Linked DNA regions of Stappia indica. The protein of the gene in region 1 interacts with the protein of each later gene in a pairwise test. Links are inferred from orthologs where the notes say so. Each region holds a gene or a part of one and is shown in the gene's direction. Other genes may lie near its edges. The genes, in order: GH266_RS02935 and GH266_RS01425.

Evidence for each region.
Region 2: the proteins of GH266_RS02935 (region 1) and GH266_RS01425 interact in binary tests that used the Escherichia coli proteins (3 or more experiments, as listed by UniProt). The link is inferred for Stappia indica from one-to-one orthologs.

The regions. Positions count from the first base shown.
Region 1 is NZ_CP046908.1:636,243-639,512, forward strand. The notes cover bases 318-3,270. They hold GH266_RS02935 (P-II family nitrogen regulator), read left to right. Parts: upstream 318-1,601; coding sequence 1,602-1,940; downstream 1,941-3,270. Other genes in these bases: GH266_RS02925 (NAD(P)H-hydrate dehydratase), read right to left, coding at 318-773; GH266_RS02930 (VOC family protein), read right to left, coding at 773-1,177; glnA (type I glutamate--ammonia ligase), read left to right, coding at 2,068-3,270. Also shown: more of GH266_RS02925, read right to left, coding at 1-317. UniProt on the Escherichia coli protein: P-II indirectly controls the transcription of the glutamine synthetase gene (glnA). P-II prevents NR-II-catalyzed conversion of NR-I to NR-I-phosphate, the transcriptional activator of GlnA. When P-II is uridylylated to P-II-UMP, these events are reversed.
Region 2 is NZ_CP046908.1:297,209-300,525, reverse strand. The notes cover bases 309-3,308. They hold GH266_RS01425 (two-component system sensor histidine kinase NtrB), read left to right. Parts: upstream 309-1,250; coding sequence 1,251-2,366; downstream 2,367-3,308. Other genes in these bases: ntrC (nitrogen regulation protein NR(I)), read left to right, coding at 2,384-3,308; dusB (tRNA dihydrouridine synthase DusB), read left to right, coding at 309-1,254. In the rest of the region: GH266_RS01435 (bifunctional 2-C-methyl-D-erythritol 4-phosphate cytidylyltransferase/2-C-methyl-D-erythritol 2,4-cyclodiphosphate synthase), read right to left, coding at 1-74; more of dusB, read left to right, coding at 220-308; more of ntrC, read left to right, coding at 3,309-3,317.

The DNA.
Region 1 (3,270 bases):
GCCGGTCCCGACACCACCACCGCATGCCCACGCGCATATTTGTGCCCGTCGAGCCGCGGCGGGTGCAGCCCCGCCCCCCACAGCGCCGGATCGTTGCGCCAGGTCTTCCCCTGCTCGCCGCCGTGCACCTCGCCCAGGACAGAAGCCGGAATACCGATATCGGCGAGCTCCACCCGGCCGGCAAGCAGACGCCCCGGCAACAGCAGGTGGCCCGGTTTCAGGCGGAAGAATGTCACCGTCCGGCTGGCGCGGATTGCCGGCCCCATCGCCTCGCCGCTCGCCCCGTTCACGCCGGAGGGCAGGTCGACGGCCAGCACCGGCAGGCCAGATGCGTTCACCCGCTCGATGGCCTCGCCCGCAATACCCTCGATGGGGCGCGCGAGCCCTGCCCCGAACAGCGCGTCGATCACCACCGACGCCTGACCCGGCACACGGCCCAGTGTGTCCCGCGAAAGGATGCCGGCAGTCAGGCCAGCCGCCTGCATCTCGGAAAAGGCGAGCGCCGCATCACCCGACAACCGGTCGGGATCGCCGAGCAGCAGCAGCTCGACGCGGTAGCCGCGCTGGCGCAGCACCCTCGCGGCAACGAATCCGTCGCCGCCGTTGTTGCCGGGACCGGCCAGCACCAGGACCTGGCCGGAGTGGCCAGCCATGCGGCTGCAGGCATCGGCGACCGCCACCCCTGCGCGCCGCATCAGGTCGATTCCGGGCACCCCGCCGGCGATGGCGAGCGCATCCGCCCGCCCCATCTCGGTCGGCGTCAGGAGTTCGATCAAGCACCACCTCCGGCGATCACAACCGCCTGCGGCTCGGACAGCTCGATCAGGTTGCCGTCGGGATCGCGTATATAAACGGAGCGCAGCGGCGACTGGGCACCGGTGCGCGAAACGGGCCCCTCTTCGATCGTCACGCCCGTCTCCCTGAGCCGCGCAATCGCGGCCTCGAGCGAGGACACGAGAAAGCAGAGGTCGCCCGACCCGGCCGTCGGCTTGCGCGCGGCCGGAGAAAACTCGGCTCCCGCCTTGTGCAGGTTGATCTTCTGCGCGCCGAAATGCAGCGCCCGCCGGCCGCCGCCGAACACCACCTCCTCCATGCCCAGCACGCCGCAATAGAAGCCGACGGTCTCGTCGATATCCGCAACCGTCAGGACCAGGTGGTCGAGCGCCTCGATCCGCATCCGTATCTCCCTGTCGTTCCCAGTCTCGAAATGCGCGGCACGCTCCCGCACGGAACCGCCCGCCCGGGATCGAGTTTCGCCGATTGCCGCAGGCACGCAAGCCGGTTTCGGACGCTCAGGTGCCCGGGACTGCCTGCAGATTGGGCGAAAACGTCAGGATCTAGGCACCGTCGGGCGACCCCCTCACCCCATCAAGGTGGATTTCGCGCCCCCAGATTCGCCTATTTATTGTTCAAGCCGCACAGTATTTAATCACCTCTTCGACGCCGGACCCCGGACAGCCCGGAAAACCCTGCTGGAATTGCCCGATTTGCAGGCTCTTTTTTCGGCAAGCAAACTTGGCATGGGGCATGCTAGTCAGGGGATGGCACAGGCCCGGAACGGCCGGCATTTCGAAACCGAATGACGCGAAGTGGCGGAGGCGATGAAAAAAATCGAGGCAATTATCAAGCCGTTCAAGCTCGATGAGGTCAAGGAGGCTCTCCAGGAGGTTGGCCTTCAGGGCATCACCGTGACCGAGGCCAAGGGCTTCGGCCGCCAGAAGGGCCATACCGAGCTCTATCGCGGCGCCGAATACGTGGTCGACTTCCTTCCCAAGGTGAAGGTCGAGATCGTGCTGACCGACGACCTCGTCGACAAGGCGGTCGAGGCGATCCGCAATGCCGCCCAGACCGGGCGCATCGGCGACGGCAAGATCTTCGTCTCCACCATCGAGGAGGCCGTTCGCATCCGGACCGGCGAGACCGGCACCGACGCGATCTGAGGCTCTGGCCGGATTTCCGGCCGAAATTTCCGGGCAGCCCGGCAGGTCCCGAAGCGGACTGTCCAGGGAGGCCCATGAGCAAGAACCCTAACGGGACCTACCCCAAGGAAAACAGGGAAAATCTTAAATGACGAGCGCCAGCGACATTCTCAAGCAGATCAAGGACAAGGACATCAAGTTCGTCGACCTGCGGTTCTCCGATCCGCGCGGCAAGCTGCAGCACGTGACCATGGACGCAGGTCTGGTCGATGAGGACATGTTCGCTGAAGGCGTCGCCTTCGACGGCTCCTCCATCGCCGGCTGGAAGGCGATCAACGAGTCCGACATGACGCTCGTGCTCGACCCGGACACCGTCCATGTCGATCCGTTCTTCGCCCAGTCGACCATCTCGATCATCTGCGACATCATCGACCCGGTCTCCGGCGAGGCTTACAACCGCGACCCGCGCACGACGGCCAAGAAGGCCGAAGCCTATGTCAGCTCGCTCGGCATCGGCGACACCGTGTATGTCGGCCCGGAAGCCGAGTTCTTCATCTTCGACGACGTGCGTTTCTCGGCCGACCCGTACAACACGGGCTTCAGGATCGACAGCATGGAGCTGCCGTCGAACATGGGCTCCGAGTACGAGACGGGCAACCTCGGCCACCGTCCGCGCACCAAGGGCGGCTACTTCCCGGTTCCCCCGATCGACAGCTGCCAGGACATCCGTTCCGAGATGCTGACGGTCCTGACCGAGATGGGCGTCACCGTCGAGAAGCACCACCACGAGGTGGCGGCTGCCCAGCATGAGCTCGGCATCAAGTTCGACACGCTGACCCGCAATGCCGACAAGATGCAGATCTACAAGTACGTCGTGCACCAGGTCGCCCACGCCTACGGCAAGACCGCGACCTTCATGCCGAAGCCGGTCTTCGGCGACAACGGCACCGGCATGCACGTGCACCAGTCGATCTGGAAGGACGGCAAGCCCGTCTTCGCCGGCAACCAGTATGCGGACCTGTCGGAGAGCTGCCTGTACTACATCGGCGGCATCCTGAAGCACGCCAAGGCCCTGAACGCCTTCACCAACCCGTCGACCAACTCCTACAAGCGTCTGGTCCCGGGCTACGAGGCTCCGGTGCTGCTGGCCTACTCGTCGCGCAACCGCTCGGCCTCCTGCCGCATTCCCTTCACCTCTTCCCCGAAGGCGAAGCGCGTCGAGGTCCGCTTCCCGGATCCGGCAGCCAACCCGTATCTCGCTTTCGCGTCGATGCTGATGGCCGGCCTGGACGGCATCAAGAACAAGATCCACCCGGGCGACGCGATGGACAAGAACCTCTACGACCTGCCG
Region 2 (3,317 bases), 340 kb from region 1 along the record:
CCCTTGCCTGCCGCGACGATCAGCATGGCCACTCGGCCGGCAGCGCTAGGCGGGGAATGGTCGGGCGCGGTCATCGTCATGTCCGGTCGTCAATGCGGATGCGGCGGTTTTGACGGTTTCGCCGCGCATCCACAAGGCTTATGTCGGACGCGCGAATTTCGCACTTGCAGCGTAAACGACATTGTCTATTCTGTAGGCACAGTGGAAAGTGCACATCATATGAGCATTCAGGACGGCGGCGCAGACAGCCGCGGCATCAGGATCGGGACGGTGGAGAGCGCCAATCGCGTGTTTCTCGCGCCCATGTCCGGCGTTACCGATGTGGCTTTCCGGCGTCTGGCGCACCGCTTCGGCGCCGGGCTCGTCGTTTCCGAGATGGTGGCGTGCGAGCAGCTTGCCGAGGGGCATCCCGAAACCCGTCTGCGCAGCGAGGGAATCGCCGGCGCGCCGCATGTGGTGCAGCTTGCCGGCCGCGAGGCCCGCTGGATGGCCGAGGGAGCGCGCCTGGCAGAGGCCGCTGGGGCCGACGTCATCGATATCAACATGGGCTGCCCGGCCAAGAAGGTGACCTCCGGTTATTCCGGCTCTGCGCTCATGCGCGATCTCGACCATGCCCTGACACTGGTGGAAGCCACCGTCGGCGCGGTTTCCGTGCCGGTGACGCTGAAGATGCGCCTTGGCTGGGACCACGATTCGCTCAACGCGCCGGAGCTTGCCGCGCGGGCCGAGGCGGCAGGCATCGCGATGATCACCGTCCATGGCCGCACCCGCTGCCAGTTCTACAAGGGCCAGGCCGATTGGGATGCGATCCGGGCGGTGCGCGAGCGAATTTCCGTTCCGCTCGTCGCCAATGGCGATTGCACCTCGGTGGAGGATGCGCGCGAGATGATGGACCGGTCGGGCGCCGATGCGGTCATGGTCGGCCGCGCTGCTTACGGTCGCCCCTGGCTGCCGGGAGCCATCGCTGCCGGGCTCGACGGCCTGCCGGCTCCTGTTGTGCCTTCGGGCGCCGAGCTCGGTGAACTCGTCTGCGAGCATATCGAGATGATGCGCGAGCTCTACGGTTCGCAAAAAGGGCTGCGCCTCGCCCGCAAGCATATCGCCTGGTACCTGGATGCCGGCGCACCCGGCGTGCCCGGCCCCATGCGCCAGAAGATCCTGACATCGGAAGACGCGGGCTTCGTCACCGCCGGCGTTCGAGCCTGCTTTGCGGGCGGGGCGGAGACCGCATTCAGCCTGGAGGCCGCCGCATGAGAGGCGCACGCGAAGCCGCCGCCGGCCCGATCCCCGGCACCAACGGGCAGATCCTCGATGCACTGCCGCACCCGCTCATCCTCGTCGATCCGCAAGGGCGCATCATCGAGGCGAACATGGCGGCGGAGAGCTTCTTCCGCGCCAGCGCGCAGGTGCTCCGCCGCCATCCGGTGTCCCATTTCGTGCCGTTCGGCAGCCCGCTGCTGATGCTGATCTCGCAGGTGAGGGAGCGGGGCGCGCCGGTCAACGAGTACAAGGTGGACATCGGCTCGCCGCGCATCGGCGCCGAGAAGATCGTCGACATCATCGCCGCACCGGTGGCCGACCGGCCGGGCGCCGTCGTCCTGATGCTGCAGGAGCGGGGCATGGCGGAAAAGATTGACCGCCAGCTGACCTCGCGCGGTGCGGCGCGCACCGTCTCGGGCCTTGCGACGATGCTGGCGCACGAGATCAAGAACCCGTTGTCGGGCATTCGCGGCGCGGCGCAGCTGCTGGAAGCCTCAGCCGCCGAGGACGACCGCCCGCTGACCCGGCTGATCATGGACGAGACCGACCGTATCGTGAAGCTGGTCGACCGGATGGAAGTGTTCTCCGACGAGCGGCCCGTGGAGCGCGAGCCGGTCAACATCCACGTGGTGCTCGACCATGTGCAGCGCCTCGCCAATTCCGGCTTTGCCCGCAACATCCCGATCAACGTCGAATACGACCCGTCCCTGCCGCTGGTCCTGGCCAATCGCGACCAGCTGGTGCAGGTGTTCCTCAACCTGGTGAAGAACGCCAGCGAGGCGGTGGCGGGCGAACCGGCGGGCGAGATCACCCTGACGACCGCCTACCGCCCCGGTATCCGCCTGTCGGTGCCCGGCTCGCGGGAGCGGGTGAGCCTGCCGCTGGAGTTCTGCGTACGCGACAACGGTCCGGGCGTTCCCGAGGACCTGCTGCCGCATCTCTTCGACCCCTTCGTGACGACCAAGGCCAACGGCTCCGGCCTGGGGCTTGCGCTCGTCGCCAAGATCATCGGCGACCACGGCGGCGTCATCGAATGCGACAGCCAGCCGGGCCGCACCGTTTTCCGCATCCTGATGCCCGCTTACGCGACGCAGGACGAAATCTGACATCTGGGACACCGACCATGCCGACCGGGACCATCCTCGTTGCCGATGACGACGCCGCAATCCGCACGGTGCTGAACCAGGCGCTGTCGCGGGCCGGCTATACCGTCCGGCTCACGTCCAACGCCACGACGCTGTGGCGCTGGGTCAGTTCCGGCGATGGCGACCTCGTCGTCACCGACGTGATGATGCCGGACGAGAACGCCTTCGACGTGCTGCCGCGCATCAAGAAGCTGCGCCCCGACCTGCCGGTCATCGTGATGAGCGCGCAGAACACCTTCATGACGGCGATCCGGGCCTCGGAGAAGGGGGCTTACGAATATCTGCCCAAGCCCTTCGACCTGAAGGAGCTGACCAGCATCGTCGGCCGCGCCCTTTCGGAACCGCGCCGGATGAAGCTCGACGAGCCGGAGGAGGCGGGCGAGAACATCCCGCTGGTCGGCCGCTCGCCGGCCATGCAGGAGATCTACCGGGTGCTCGCCCGGCTGATGCAGACCGACCTTTCCGTCATGATCAATGGCGAGTCCGGAACGGGCAAGGAACTGGTCGCCCGCGCGCTGCACGACTACGGCAAGCGCCGCAACGGCCCCTTCGTCGCGATCAACATGGCGGCGATCCCGCGCGACCTGATCGAGGCCGAGCTGTTCGGCCACGAGAAGGGCGCCTTCACCGGCGCGCAGCAACGATCGGCCGGACGCTTTGAGCAGGCCGACGGCGGCACGCTGTTCCTCGACGAGATCGGCGACATGCCGATGGAGGCGCAGACGCGGCTCCTGCGCGTGCTGCAGCAGGGCGAATACACCACCGTCGGCGGGCGGGTGCCGATCCGCACCGACGTGCGCATCGTCGCGGCCACCAACAAGGACCTGCGTCAGCTGATCAACCAGGGGCTTTTCCGCGAAGATCTCTACTACCGGCTCAATGTGGTGCCGATCCGGCTCCCGCCGCTGCGCG